2 linked regions of the Undibacterium parvum genome follow. The protein of the gene in region 1 interacts with the protein of each later gene in a pairwise test. Links are inferred from orthologs where the notes say so. Each region holds a gene or a part of one and is shown on either strand. Other genes may lie near its edges.

Region 1 (7,763 bases):
GAATGCATCTTATGTGCATGTTGTTCGACCTCCTGTCCTTCATTCTGGTGGAATCCGGATAAATTCGTAGGTCCTGCTGGATTATTGCAGGCATATCGCTTTATTGCTGATTCACGTGATCAGGCTACTGGTGAGCGCTTGGATAATCTGGAAGATCCTTATCGTTTGTTCCGTTGCCATACGATTATGAATTGCGTGGACGTTTGCCCTAAAGGCTTGAATCCAACGCGCGCTATTGGCAAGATTAAAGAGTTGATGGTTAGACGTGCAGTCTAAGCCTGATCTTTAGATTTTTTCAGTGGTAAAAAGAGCGGCTTCCTGTGGATGCCGCCCTTATTTCAAGCGGTTTTTAAGCTCGCGCCTGAGCGTGATTTTTGATTGCGCCGAGAATTGCCTGAAATAAGAAGTATTGATTGAAAGTGCTTATGTCTGTATCTATGCCTGCGTCTATGTCGGAAAATGTTATGCAATCCCATCAGAGTGACCCAGCCAAGCGTGCTCGACTGCGTTGGCGTGCGCGCCGTGGTTTGCTCGAAAATGACTTGATTTTGACGCGCTTCTTAGATGCTCACGAGGAAGCTATGTCTGATGATGAGGTCGATGCCTTTAGTCGATTGATGGAGTTGTCAGATAACACCTTGATGGACTTGTTGATGGCAAAAAAACAGCCGGAGGCAGAAGTTGATTTTCCTCATGTCCGCGCACTTTTAGTTCGATTGCAACAAGCCTAAGCTCAATAATTTTTTTGTGTTTTTTTAATTAACGACTCACCTCTACATCGAAGGAAGAGCCATGACCAACTCTGAAATAAAAGCAACCTTATCTTTTTCCGATGGTTCACCATCATTGGAAATGCCAATTTACAAAGGGACAGTTGGTCCTGATGTCATCGATATCCGCAAGTTGTATGCGACCACTGGCATGTTTACCTATGATCCAGGTTTTATGTCGACGGCAGCATGTAATTCCTCGATTACCTACATCGACGGTGATAAGGGCGAATTGTTGTATCGCGGTTACCCTATCGAACAGTTGGCTGTAAATGGCGGCGACTTCCTGGAAACTTGCTATTTGTTACTCAATGGTGAATTGCCAAATGCAGTAGAAAAAGAAAAATTTGTTGCAACAGTGACCAATCACACCATGGTCCATGAGCAAATGCAATTTTTCTTCCGCGGCTTCCGTCGTGATGCGCATCCTATGTCGGTATTGGTTGGTACTGTTGGTGCCCTGGCGTCGTTTTATCATGATTCTCTGGATATTAACGATCCGCACCACCGCGAAGTTTCTGCAATCCGCTTGATCGCGAAAATGCCTACATTAGTGGCGATGGCGTACAAATATTCTATCGGTCAGCCTTTTGTTTATCCTCGCAACGACTTGTCGTATAGTGCTAACTTTATGCATATGATGTTCTCGACACCGTGTGCTCCGTATAAAACCAATGAGGTTTTGGTGCGCGCTCTTGATCGTATTTTGATCTTGCATGCTGATCACGAGCAAAATGCATCGACCTCGACTGTTCGTCTGGCTGGTTCCTCAGGTGCCAATCCTTTTGCTTGTATCGCTGCGGGTATCGCTTGCCTGTGGGGTCCTGCGCATGGTGGTGCAAATGAGGCTGCCTTGAGTATGTTGGAAGAGATCGGCAGTGTCGATCACATCCCGGAATTCATCAGACAGGTTAAAGATAAAAATTCTGGCGTGAAGTTGATGGGTTTTGGTCATCGTGTGTATAAAAACTACGATCCTCGCGCAAAATTGATGCGTGAAACTTGCTACGAAGTCTTGCAGGAGCTCGGTTTACAAGACGATCCTTTGTTTAAATTGGCGATGGCGTTGGAGAAAATTGCACTGGAAGACGAATACTTCGTTTCTCGCAAACTTTACCCAAACGTTGACTTCTATTCGGGCATCGTACAGCGCGCGCTGGGTATTCCAACTTCCTTGTTTACCGGAATCTTCGCTCTGGCGCGTACCGTAGGTTGGATCGCTCAGTGGAAGGAAATGATTTCTGATCCTGAGCAAAAAATCGGCCGTCCACGTCAGTTGTTTGTGGGTTCTCAAACACGCGACGTGCAACCGATAGAGAAGCGCTAAGCGTTTTTAGAAAAGTGTGCAAAAAAGGCGAGTCTTCGTGACTCGCCTTTTTTTTATTGAATAAAGATGCTATGCTTCGGCTCGAAAGTGAAATTTTTGGATGTATTTTCATTTTTGCTTCAATTGGTCATTTTTCTGAAAAATAACAAGTGAAGCAAAACTGCAATGATTTTCAAATCAGCCCTTCCCCACAACTTGATGTGCAATCCGCTAACCGGTCAGGCCGTGTCGCGGAAGGTTAGATTAACCCGCTAATCTCGCAAAACGCGAAGAAAGGTGAGCAAGATGATGCAACAATTAAACGCTAACTCGTATCTGTTCGGCGGCAATGCGCCGTACGTAGAAGAACTATATGAGGCGTATCTGAATAATCCTGGGTCTGTGCCTGATAATTGGCGCGCCTATTTCGATGCAATGCAACATGTCCCGGCTGTTGACGGTTCCGCCCGTCCAGACGTTGCGCATGCTCCTGTGATTGCTTCTTTCGCCGAACGTGCAAAGCAAGGCCCGATACGGACCGTGCTCGCTACAACTGATGCTGATATGGGACGCAAACGCGTGGCCGCTCAGCAATTGATTGCTGCGTATCGTTTTTTGGGCAGCCAATGGGCAAACCTGGATCCTTTGCAACGCCAGGAGCGTCCGAGTATCCCTGAGTTGGAGCCGAGTTTCTATGGCTTTACCGATTCAGATATGGATATACAGTTCAATATCAGTAATACCTATTTTGGTGCTGAGACGTGCTCACTGCGCGATTTATTGAACTCCTTGCGCGATACCTATTGCCGTTCTATCGGTGCTGAATTCATGTACATCAGCGATCCTACGGAAAAACGCTGGTTGCAAGAGAAATTGGAATCGATACGCTCGACTCCAAGTTTTACTGCCGACAAGAAAAAACATATACTTGATCGTCTGACAGCTGCGGAAGGACTGGAACGTTATCTGCATACCCGCTACGTGGGACAAAAGCGTTTCTCTCTTGAGGGCAGCGAAAGTTTTATCGCTTCCATGGACGAAACCATACAACGCGCGGGTGAGCGCGGTGTAGAGGAAATCGTTATCGGTATGGCGCATCGCGGCCGTCTGAATGTGTTGGTTAATACACTAGGCAAAATGCCGCAGGATCTGTTTGCTGAATTTGAAGGCAAGCATGGCGACGATTTACCTTCCGGTGACGTTAAATATCACCAGGGTTTTTCCTCTGACGTATCTACTCCAGGCGGTCCAGTACATTTGTCACTGGCATTTAATCCATCGCATCTTGAAATCGTGAATCCTGTCGTTGAGGGTTCTGTCAAGGCGCGTATGGAGCGTCGTGGTGATAAAGACGGTTCGCAAGTCTTGCCTATTCTGGTACATGGTGACGCTGCTTTTGCAGGTCAGGGTGTGGTCATGGAAACCTTGAATCTGGCGCAGACGCGTGGTTACGGTACTGGCGGTACTATGCATATCGTGATCAATAATCAAATCGGTTTCACCACATCTGATCCGCGCGATTCACGTTCCACTCTGTATTGCTCCGACGTCGTTAAGATGATTGAAGCACCAGTATTGCATGTCAATGGTGATGATCCTGAGGCTGTAGTTCTGGCGACGCAAATCGCCTTGGATTACCGCATGGAATTCAAAAAAGACGTGGTGGTTGATATCATCTGTTATCGTAAGTTGGGGCATAACGAGCAAGATACACCTGCTTTGACTCAGCCTTTGATGTACAAGAAAATTGGTCAACATCCAGGTACTCGCAAACTGTACGCTGACAGATTGTCGGCTCAGGGCACAATTGCAGCGGATTCTGGCGATCAGATGGTGAAAGCCTTCCGTGATGCAATGGATGCAGGTAAACATACCCGCGACCCAGTTATTTCGAACTTTAAAAATAAATATGCGGTTGACTGGATTCCTTTCCTGAATCGTAAGTGGACCGATGCTGCTGATACTGCTGTGCCAATGACAGAGTTAAAGCGTCTGGCCCAGCGTATTACAGTGGTGCCAGAAGGTTTTAAACCGCATAGCCTGGTCGAAAAAGTCTTGGGTGACCGCGCAACTATGGGACGCGGCGAGATGAATCTTGATTGGGGTATGGGCGAACATCTGGCCTATGCGTCTCTGGTTTCTTCTGGCTACGCTATCCGTTTGACTGGGCAAGATGCTGGACGCGGTACTTTCGTACATCGTCATGCTGTGTTACATGATCAGAAACGCGAGCGTTGGGATGCCGGTACTTATATTCCTCTGCAAAATATTTCAGAGAAGCAAGCACCATTTACAGTGATTGACTCTGTTTTATCGGAAGAGGCAGTACTGGCGTTTGAATACGGTTATTCCACAGCAGAACCAAATACTTTGACGATCTGGGAAGCGCAATTCGGCGATTTCGCCAATGGTGCACAGGTCGTCATCGATCAATTCATTAGCTCTGGCGAAGTGAAGTGGGGCCGTGCATCTGGGTTGGTCATGATGTTGCCGCACGGTTATGAAGGCCAAGGTCCTGAGCATTCCTCAGCCCGCCCTGAGCGCTTCCTGCAATTGTGTGCTGACAATAATATGCAAGTTGTTCAGCCGACTACCGCTGCGCAGATTTTCCATCTATTGCGTCGTCAGATGATACGGATGTTCCGTAAGCCTCTGGTAATCATGACACCGAAGTCTCTGCTCAGGAATAAAGATGCAGGCTCTGCTTTGTCGGAATTGGCCAAAGGTAGTTTTCATACCGTGATCGGTGAAGTCGACGAGAAAATCGATGCCAAGAAGGTTAAGCGCGTTATCGCCTGTTCAGGTAAGGTTTATTTTGATCTGGTGAATGCGCGTAAAGAGCGTGGTTTGACAGATGTCGCGATCATTCGTGTTGAACAGCTGTATCCGTTCCCACATAAGAGTTTTGCGGCTGAATTGAAGAAATTCCCTGAGTTGTCGGAATTGGTCTGGACTCAAGATGAACCGCAAAATCAGGGACCTTGGTTCCAGATTCAGCACAACATCTTTGAAAGTTTGGAAGATGGACAGAAGCTTGCCTATGCAGGTCGTCCAGCAAGTGCGTCTCCTGCTGTCGGTTATTACGACAAGCACTATGCGCAGCAAAAAGCATTACTGGATACCGCTTTTTCCAAGCTCAAGGGTTATATCCTGACCAAGTAAAGACATGCGGCGCGGTAGAAGCTGCTGCGCCCAATAGAATCCGAAACGGAGAAAAAACATGGCAATTATCGAAGTAAAAGTACCCCAGTTATCTGAATCCGTCGCAGAAGCGACCTTGCTGACCTGGCATAAAAAAATTGGCGAGGCTGTGACTCGCGATGAAAATCTGGTCGATGTAGAGACTGATAAAGTCGTTATGGAATTGCCAGCGCCGGTAGATGGCGTGATTACCCAAATCATCAAGGGCGATGGCAGTTTGGTCGTCGCGGGTGAAGTGATCGCAATGTTGGATACCGATGCGTCTGCAAAAGTGAGCCCGATTCAAGTCTCGGCAGTGCCTGCAGCAACTGCAGCTGCCGCCGTTGATACCGGTGCAAAATCTTCTGCTGGTGTTGCAATGCCAGCGGCCGCTAAAATTTTGGCTGAAAATAATCTGGCAGCGAGCGCTGTTGATGGTTCGGGCAAAGATGGTCGTGTTACTAAGGGCGACGCTTTAGCCGCTGTTTCTGCTAAAGCTGCAGTGCCTGTAGTAGCGCCGGTGGCAGTGGTTGCTGCTAAGCCAGCTCTGCAACAAGTTGCGGCGCCTGCAGCACCAAAATTGGGTGATCGTCCAGAAGAGCGCGTGCCTATGAGCCGTCTGCGTGCACGTATTGCAGAGCGCCTGGTGCAATCACAATCGACTAACGCGATTTTGACGACCTTCAATGAAGTCAATATGCAGCCAGTAATCGATTTGCGTAACAAGTACAAAGATAAATTTGAAAAAGAGCATGGCGTTAAGCTTGGCTTTATGTCCTTCTTTGTGAAAGCTGCGGTAGCTGCACTTAAGAAATATCCAGTGATCAATGCTTCTGTTGATGGTAATGATATTGTCTACCACGGTTATTTTGACATTGGTATCGCGGTCGGTTCACCACGTGGTTTGGTAGTGCCTATTCTGCGTAATGCGGATCAAATGTCGATCGCCGATATCGAGAAGAAAATCGGTGAATTCGGTGCCAAGGCAAAAGATGGTAAATTGACTTTAGATGATTTGACCGGAGGTACTTTCTCCATTTCCAATGGTGGTACTTTCGGTTCTATGTTGTCGACGCCAATTATCAATCCTCCTCAGTCAGCGATCTTGGGTGTGCATGCAACCAAAGACCGCGCGGTTGTTGAGAATGGCCAAATCGTGGTGCGTCCTATGAACTATCTGGCGATGTCTTACGATCACCGTATCATTGATGGTCGCGAAGCTGTCTTGGGTCTGGTAGCGATGAAGGAAGCGCTGGAAGATCCAGCCCGTCTTTTGTTAGATTTATAAAATCCATACACTATGAATCTCGCTGACGAAATCAAACGTCTGCATGAATTGCATCAGTCAGGCGCCCTGACTGATGCAGAATTCGCGCAAGCCAAGACCAAACTCTTGCAGGATGCTCCATCGTCGGCCGCTCCAAATTTTGTTGATGGAGACAATTCGCTGAATCAGTTGAATCGTTTCCGCCGATCGAAAAATGATCAGTGGCTGGGCGGGATTTGTGGCGGGCTCGGTAAATTGACGGGCCTGGAATCTTGGGTCTGGCGTTTGTTGTTCGTCACTTTCAGTTTCTATTTTGGGTTTGGCTTAGTTGCCTATATTCTTGCTTGGATTTTTGTTCCAGAAGAAGACTAAAAATAAGTAACAGGTGCTGTCGGTAAGAGATGTATTAAAACCAGATTAAGTTGGGAATATCCATGAGTAAACAATTTGATGTCGTCGTGATCGGCGGCGGTCCAGGCGGCTATATTGCTGCTATTCGCGCAGCGCAATTAGGCTTTTCAGTCGCTTGCGTGGACGCCTGGAGTAATGATAAAGGTGGCCCGGCATTGGGTGGCACCTGTACTAACGTCGGTTGCATACCGTCTAAGGCATTGCTGCAATCATCCGAACACTTTGAGCATGCTGGTCACGCCTTTGCTGACCACGGTATCAAGGTCAAGGGGCTGGAGCTCGATGTCGCCCAGATGCTGGCGCGTAAAAACACCATCGTTAAACAGAATAATGACGGTATCGTCTACCTGTTTAAAAAGAATAAAGTCACTTTTTTCCATGGTCTCGCTTCCTTTGTGCAGGCTGTCGACGGTCTTTACAGCATCAAAGTAGCGGGTAAGGCCGAAGAAAATATCTCTGGCAAACATATCGTGATTGCGACTGGATCAAATGCGCGTCCTTTGCCAGGTGCTGAGTTTGATGAAGACTTAATACTCTCCAATGATGGCGCACTGACTATCGCTGCCGTGCCTAAGCGCTTGGGTGTGATTGGGGCCGGTGTCATCGGTCTGGAGATGGGTAGCGTATGGCGTCGCTGCGGTGCGGAAGTCACCGTACTGGAAGCTTTGCCGACTTTCCTCGGTGCAGTCGATGAGCAGATCGCCAAAGAAGCGAACAAACTTTTCGTCAAACAAGGCTTGTCGATTAATTTGGGCGTTAAAATCGGCGACATCGTCAAAGGTAAAAAAGACGTTACTGTCAACTATACCGATGACAAAGGCGCTGCACA
Region 2 (7,296 bases), 230 kb from region 1 along the record:
GCCAGGAAGAAGGTTTGGCCAATGCAGATTCAGCGAATAATTTGCTATGGCTACTCAATAACGAAGTAGTGCAAGCACCTGTGGAAGCAGAGCCTGAGCCAGAAAAAACTGATGAGGCATCATTCACCGAATTTACTCTGAACATGTAAGAACTATGCAAAGTACGCAGCAAATCACGCTCTATGGAATTCCCAATTGCGACACAGTAAAGAAAGCACGGGTCTGGCTACAAGAACATCAAGGCGATTTTGTGTTCCATGATTTTAAGAAGAACGGACTCGATCGCAGCACGGTCGAACAGTGGCTCACGCAAGTCGGACTCGATGTTCTGATTAATCGCAAGGGCACGACTTGGCGCGCATTGAGCGATGAGCAAAAAGCGAGCGCCACAGATACCGAACAGGCCATTTCCCTGATGCTGGCATCACCGTCCTTAATTAAGCGTCCGGTGTTGCACGTGACGTCAGGTGAAAACAATGGAATCCAAAGCATTAGCGTCGGTTTTTCGCCGGCACAATATCACTCTATTTTTAACATGAGACCATGAGTAAAACACTAGCACTGACCGAGCAATTGATTGCACTTGACTCGGTCACTCCTGAAGACAAGGGGTGCCAAAACACCTTAATCGCTTTGCTCGAACCTTTAGGCTTTATCTGCGAGACTATACAATCCGGTGAAGTCACCAATCTATGGGCGCGCAAGGGCAGTACTCAGCCATTACTGGTATTTGCCGGGCACACCGACGTGGTGCCTACTGGCCCGGTCGAGCAATGGCAATCTGCCCCATTCGCTCCTACCCATAGAGATGGCAAATTATTTGGCCGAGGCGCGGCCGACATGAAAACCTCGGTTGCCGCCTTTGTGGTGGCATGCGAAGAATTCATTGCCGAACAGCCTGATCATAATGGATCAATTGGATTTCTGATTACCAGCGATGAAGAAGGTCCGGCTACCGACGGCACTGTGATCGTTTGCAACTTACTCAAGGAGCGTGGCGAGCAAATTGATTATTGCATCGTCGGCGAGCCAACCTCGGTCGACCTATTGGGTGACACCATCAAGAATGGCCGCCGTGGCACCATGTCAGGCAAGTTGACGATCAAAGGTGTACAAGGCCATATCGCCTATCCGCAGCTGGCAAAAAACCCTATCCATTTGGCCGCACCTGCGATGGCTGAACTAGTTGCTGAGGTGTGGGATCAGGGCAATGACTATTACCTGCCCACCTCTTGGCAAATGTCGAATATCCATGGCGGCACCGGCGCTTCCAACGTAATACCCGGTGAAGTGGTGATCGATTTTAATTTCAGGTTCTGCACTGCCAGCACTGCAGAGGGTTTGCAGCAGCGCGTGCATGCCATTCTCGACAGTCATCAACTGGACTACGCTTTGAAGTGGACAGTGGGCGGTCATCCTTTCTTGACGCCTAAGGGTGAATTGAGCGAAGCCTTGGCTGCGGCGATCAAAGCCGAGACGGGTCTAGACACTGAATTATCGACCACTGGCGGCACCTCGGATGGACGCTTTATTGCCAAGATCTGCCAGCAAGTGATAGAGTTCGGCCCGCCCAACGCCAGCATCCATAAGATAGACGAGCATATAGAATTGCGTTTTATTGATCCGCTAAAAAACATTTACCGCCGCACTTTAGAAAATTTACTGACATGACTAGTACCAACACTCCATCCATCGCGCATGCCGCGGCGAGCTTTTCCACACTGCGCGATTTGTTGCGCTATGCGGTTACCCGTTTCAATACTGCAGAGCTGTTCTTCGGCCACGGCAGTGCCAATGCCCTCGATGAAGCAGCCTATTTGCTGCTGCACAGCTTAAAACTGCCACTCGATAAGATAGATCCTTTTCTCGATGCACGCTTACTGCCAGAAGAAATACTTGCGGCATTGGCCGTGATAGAACGGCGCGCAGTAGACCGGGTGCCGGCCTCTTATCTGACTAATGAAGCATGGTTGGGCACTTACAATTTTTATGTGGATGAGCGCGTCATCGTGCCGCGTTCGTTTATCGCCGAACTGATTCCTGAGCATTTTTCACCATGGGTGCAAGATGCCGACGCCATCACCGATATTCTCGAACTGTGCACAGGCTCGGGCTGCCTGCCGATTATGTTGGCCGATGCCTTTAGCAATGCACATGTCGATACTGTCGATATTTCAGGCGATGCGCTTGATGTGGCGCGCCGCAATGTCGCCACTTACCAATTAGAAGACAGAATTACCCTGATAGAGTCCGATCTGTACACCAAGGTTCCGGCTAAAAAATACGATTTAATTATCACCAATCCACCCTACGTCAATTCCGGCTCCATGAGTAAATTGCCGCAGGAATATCTGCATGAACCGCAGATTGCCCTGGCTGGCGGTACTGACGGCATGGATTTAGTGCGCAAGATCGTCGCTGGTGCAGCGCAACATTTGAAGCCCAATGGTATACTGATGGTCGAAATCGGTAACGAACGCGAATTTGCAGAGCAGGCATTTGCCGGCCTAGACCTGACCTGGCTCTCTACCAGTGCCGGTGATGACATGGTTTTCTTACTCTATGCCGATCAGTTACTCAGCATTAAATAATATTTTTTACTCTGTGCAATCCTCCTAGCTCGCTAGGAAATCGCATACTCACCCCTAGTATCGATGGGGAAACGCTGAAGCCGCACATAGACTGTGCGGTTTCAGCGTTTTAAGACAGATACTCCCCCGTTTATTCGCATTCTTGCGGATCAATCGATTTTTCAATTAAGTAATTAAGTAAATAAGTAAGTAAATAAACAATGATACGTTTTCTCCAAGTCGTTCTGGCTCGCGGCACCAAACCACTGTTCGACAATGTCGATATCACGCTCAATCCAGGCGACAAAATCGGTCTGATCGGCTCCAATGGCGCGGGGAAATCGAGTTTATTTGCGATGTTGCGCGGTGAATTGCACCCCGATCAAGGCAGTATAGAATTCCCGGCTAAATGGCAGTTAGCCCACGTGGCGCAAGAAACTCCCGCCTTAGATCGCACCGCGATCGATTATGCGATCGATGGTGATACCGCACTGCGCAAACTTGAAGCGCAATTGGCCGAACTCGAAGCCCAGCCCGAGAGCATGGAAAACGGCATCGCCATCGGCGAGATGTATGGCGCACTGGCCGATGCGGACGCCTACACGGTGCGTCCGCGTGGCGAACAATTGTTATTGGGTTTGGGCTTTACCATCGATCAGATGGAGCAATCGGTCGCCAGTTTTTCAGGTGGTTGGCGTATGCGTTTGAATCTGGCGCAGGCTTTGATGTGTAAGTCCGATTTACTGCTACTCGATGAACCGACCAACCATTTGGATTTGGATGCGATTATCTGGCTGGAAGATTGGCTCAAGCGTTATGCCGGTACCCTGATCATCATCTCGCATGATAGAGATTTCCTCGATGGCGTCGTCAATGTGATTGCCCATATCGACGAACGCAAACTTAAACGTTACTCGGGTAACTATTCAGCTTTCGAACGTCAGCGCGTAGCACAATTGATTTTAGCGCAAAGTGCGATTGAAAAACAAACCCGCAAGCGCGACCATTTGCAATCCTTTATCTCGCGTTTTGCCGCCAAAGCCAGTAAGGCAAAGCAGGCGCAAAGTCGTATCAAAGCTTTGGCCAAGATGGAAGAATTGGCACCATTGCGTGCCGCAGCTGAATTCTCGTTTGAATTCCGTGAGCCTTTGAGCGCTCCGAATCCTATGCTGGTGATGGAAGACGTCGATTGCGGCTACCGCATCGAGTCCAAGACCGATCATAGTTTCACTGAGAAGAAGATCGTTGGCGACGTCAAATTCTCCCTGCAAATCGGTCAGCGTATCGGCTTACTCGGCGTCAACGGAGCGGGTAAATCGACCCTGATCAAAACCCTGGTCGGTGACATTGCGCCATTGTCCGGCACTATGCTGACGGGTAAAGGTCTGTCTATCGGTTATTTTGCTCAGCATCAGGTCGAAATGCTGCGCCATAACGAATCGCCTTTATGGCATCTGGCGCATATTGCACCTGGCATACGCGAACAAGAATTGCGCAATTTCCTCGGCGGCTTTAACTTCCCTGGCAATATGGTGACTAGCCCTATCGCGCCTTTCTCAGGCGGTGAAAAAGCGCGTCTAGCATTGGCAATGATAGTCTGGCAGCGCCCTAACCTCTTGCTGCTCGATGAACCGACCAACCATCTGGATCTGGAAACCCGTGAAGCGCTGACCGACGCGCTGGCGCAGTTTGAAGGTACCTTGGTGGTGGTCTCGCATGACAGGCATTTGTTGCGCGCTACCACGGACCAATTCATCATCGTTGCCGATGGTAAGTTAGAGCCTTTTGACGGCGATCTGGACGACTACAAAGACTGGCTATTCAAGAATAAACTGGCGAAAGCCAACGCGCAAGCCAACGAACCGGCCTTGCCTGCGAACAAAAAAACCGACGCCCTGCCTTTGGCGAAGCCGATTCCAGTGGCTGACAAAGGCGACAATAAAGAACAGCGCCGCAAGGAAACGGAAGACAAACAAAAGTTGGCCGCGCAACGCAAGCCGATAGAAAACCAGATTAAAAAACTCGAAGAGCAATTGGCCAAGCTCAACAGCAAGAAACACGCACTTGCCGCGCAATTGGAAGACAGTGCTATCTATAACGATACCAACAAAGAGAAGCTCAAGGGATTATTGCTAGACCAAGCTTATCTGGTAAAAGAACTAGGCGAAGTCGAAGCGAGTTGGCTGGAACAACAAGAGTATCTGGAAGCGGTAGGCTAAGCCACTATGAGCGCCCTATTCTCCTCGTATCAGCTAGGGTCTTTGCATCTGAAGAACCGGATCGCAATTGCGCCAATGTGTCAGTACTCGGCGCTCGATGGCAAAGCCAGCGATTGGCATCTGATGCACATGGGCGCGATGACACTCTCGGGCGCTGGCTTATTTTGCATAGAGGCAGCAGCAGTGCTGCCTGAAGGGCGCATTAGCCCAGCCGACCTGGGGCTGTGGTCGGATGACACTGAGGCCGCATTAGCCAAAGTGATTAACTCGGTTCGCAAATATTCTAGCATGCCGATTGCGATCCAATTAGCGCACGCCGGACGCAAAGCCTCCACCCACGTACCCTGGCAAGGCGGTAAGCAGTGCTCAGCTGCAGAAGGTGGCTGGCAAACTCTCGGTCCCTCTGCGCTGGCACACAATCCACACGACTTACCGCCAGTGGAGCTCGATCATGCTGGCATGCAGCGCATCTGCCAGGGCTTCGTTGATGCTGCGCTGCGCGCCCATCGCATCGGTATCGACGCCATTGAGATCCATGCTGCGCACGGGTATTTACTCCATCAATTTCTCTCGCCACTATCGAATCAACGCGAAGACGAATACGGTGGCAGTCTGGCAAACCGGATGCGCTTCCCCTTGCAGATCATGGCGGCACTACGCGCTGCACTTCCTGCCGATAAGGTGATTGGAATCCGTGTCTCTGCCACTGATTGGGTGGACGGCGGTTGGGATCTTGAGCAGTGCCTGGTGTTTGCACAGGCCTTACATTCGCTCAACTGTAGCTTCATCCATGTCTCTAGCGGCGGCGTCTCGCCACTGCAAAACATTCCGGCGAGTGCTGGATATCAAGTTGAGTTTGCCAATAGAATTCGCCAGCATACCGGCATGCCTACCATCGCAGTCGGATTAATTACCGAGCCGGCACAAGCGGAAGCCATCATTGCTGAGGGTCAGGCTGATATGGTAGCGCTGGCGCGCGCCATACTCTACAATCCGCACTGGCCTTGGCATGCAGCCGCCGAATTGGGCGCCAGTGTAGAGGTGGCACCGCAATATTTGCGCTCGCAGCCGCTTGGATATACAAACTTACTTGTGGCGAATACATCGCTCCCCGCGTCAAAAGTCTAAACCAACAAGCGAAGACAAATCGCTGCGGATAGTGATCAAACGCATGGAGCACCATCAATCTTTTGCTACTGCGCCTGGCTTGCTATGAAATCAAATAGCCATAGCCCCAGTGCGCATATTTCATGCGCCTTGCCGGCCATGCATGCCGCAAACCCGCATGGATACTGGGTCTGCGGCTAGGTCGCTGGTGCCATTTGAGGTAAGGCCGGCGAGTGGATTGCCTTAACCGATTGCCTTAATCGATTGCCTTAACGAATGGGCGCTGTTTGGATGGTTTGTGGTGCCGCTAATTTTTCAGAGAAATACGCCGCCAGATTTTCGCTCAAGCCTTGATCGATGACACGACTGACTAAGTTTCTTAAACTGCTGGCGTCGGCAATATCAAACACAAACAAGCGATACACATCGGAGAGTTTTAAACTGCCAGGATCTGCCGTAAAGATCCAGCGATCTGTGCCCGCATCCATCTTATTCCACCACGGTCTTTGGGATTTTGCAGTGTGATCAGCGGTAACCTTGGCAACCCAATCTGCTTCCAGCATTTGCGCTAACAATCCCTCAATTTCATCGAGTCCAAAGCGCGTCTGTATCCGTATGCTGGCTAGATCAACGCTGGCACCACCACTACCATTTCTGGCAAGGACCAGGACTTTTAATACCGCCACTGCGTCCTCAAACGCGCTGCCAGGCGTAGGCACATGCCACCAGCGTTCAAATTTGACGATGGGTAATGAGGCGGCAATCACCGCACCGATTAAAGTAATCAGCCACGACAAGTAAATCCAGAGTAAGAAAATCGGAATCGCCGCCAGTGCACCATAAATCATGGTGTAGGTTGGGAAGCGCGTCACAAACACAGCAAACAAACGCTTGGAAATTTCAAATGCCAGCGCCGCAAATAGCCCGCCCCAGGCGGCGTCGCGCCAGTCTACACTACGGTTAGGCACGGCCAGATACAGCAAGGTGAAAGCCCCGGTGGTAAAAAATATCGACACCATCGTATAAAAAACTGCCCCTACAAAAGGCACAGCGCCGACCACACCACTGGTGGCGGAAAACAGATAAGAGGTGGCGCTCAGTGAGATACCGATCAGCAAAGGTCCCAAAGTGATGATGGCCCAATACACCAAAATTCTTTGCATGATAGGACGGCCTTGTTTGACATGCCAAATCTGATTAAAGGAGCGGTCTATCATCGACAACGTGGTGACCGCGGTCACCATCAAGGCGACCCCGCCTATCGCGGACAAGCGGGTCGCCTTGGTGGCAAACTGGGTCAGGTAGCCCATTACCGTATTTGAAATCCCCTTGGGCATGAGGTTTTGAATAAAATAGGCCTCTAAAGACGTCCTGAAATTATTAAACAGTGGGAAAGCGGT

What was found.
Region 2: the proteins of EJN92_RS18540 (region 1) and EJN92_RS19510 interact in binary tests that used the Escherichia coli proteins (3 or more experiments, as listed by UniProt). The link is inferred for Undibacterium parvum from one-to-one orthologs.

What each region holds. Positions count from the first base shown.
Region 1 is NZ_CP034464.1:4,238,273-4,246,035, forward strand. Bases 2,035-5,438 are described here. They hold EJN92_RS18540 (2-oxoglutarate dehydrogenase E1 component), read left to right. Parts: upstream 2,035-2,382; coding sequence 2,383-5,238; downstream 5,239-5,438. Other genes in these bases: gltA (citrate synthase), read left to right, coding at 2,035-2,097; odhB (2-oxoglutarate dehydrogenase complex dihydrolipoyllysine-residue succinyltransferase), read left to right, coding at 5,297-5,438. Outside these bases: EJN92_RS18525 (succinate dehydrogenase iron-sulfur subunit), read left to right, coding at 1-276; EJN92_RS18530 (FAD assembly factor SdhE), read left to right, coding at 426-731; more of gltA, read left to right, coding at 793-2,034; more of odhB, read left to right, coding at 5,439-6,544; EJN92_RS18550 (PspC domain-containing protein), read left to right, coding at 6,557-6,895; lpdA (dihydrolipoyl dehydrogenase), read left to right, coding at 6,958-7,763. UniProt on the Escherichia coli protein: E1 component of the 2-oxoglutarate dehydrogenase (OGDH) complex which catalyzes the decarboxylation of 2-oxoglutarate, the first step in the conversion of 2-oxoglutarate to succinyl-CoA and CO(2).
Region 2 is NZ_CP034464.1:4,471,150-4,478,445, reverse strand. Bases 2,354-5,290 are described here. They hold EJN92_RS19510 (ATP-binding cassette domain-containing protein), read left to right. Parts: upstream 2,354-2,791; coding sequence 2,792-4,789; downstream 4,790-5,290. Other genes in these bases: EJN92_RS19505 (NADH:flavin oxidoreductase/NADH oxidase), read left to right, coding at 4,796-5,290; prmB (50S ribosomal protein L3 N(5)-glutamine methyltransferase), read left to right, coding at 2,354-2,591. Outside these bases: EJN92_RS19530 (PilT/PilU family type 4a pilus ATPase), read left to right, coding at 1-149; EJN92_RS19525 (ArsC family reductase), read left to right, coding at 155-547; dapE (succinyl-diaminopimelate desuccinylase), read left to right, coding at 544-1,671; more of prmB, read left to right, coding at 1,668-2,353; more of EJN92_RS19505, read left to right, coding at 5,291-5,917; EJN92_RS19500 (YihY family inner membrane protein), read right to left, coding at 6,166-7,296. UniProt on the Escherichia coli protein: Genetic data indicate it may be involved in ribosome assembly or function.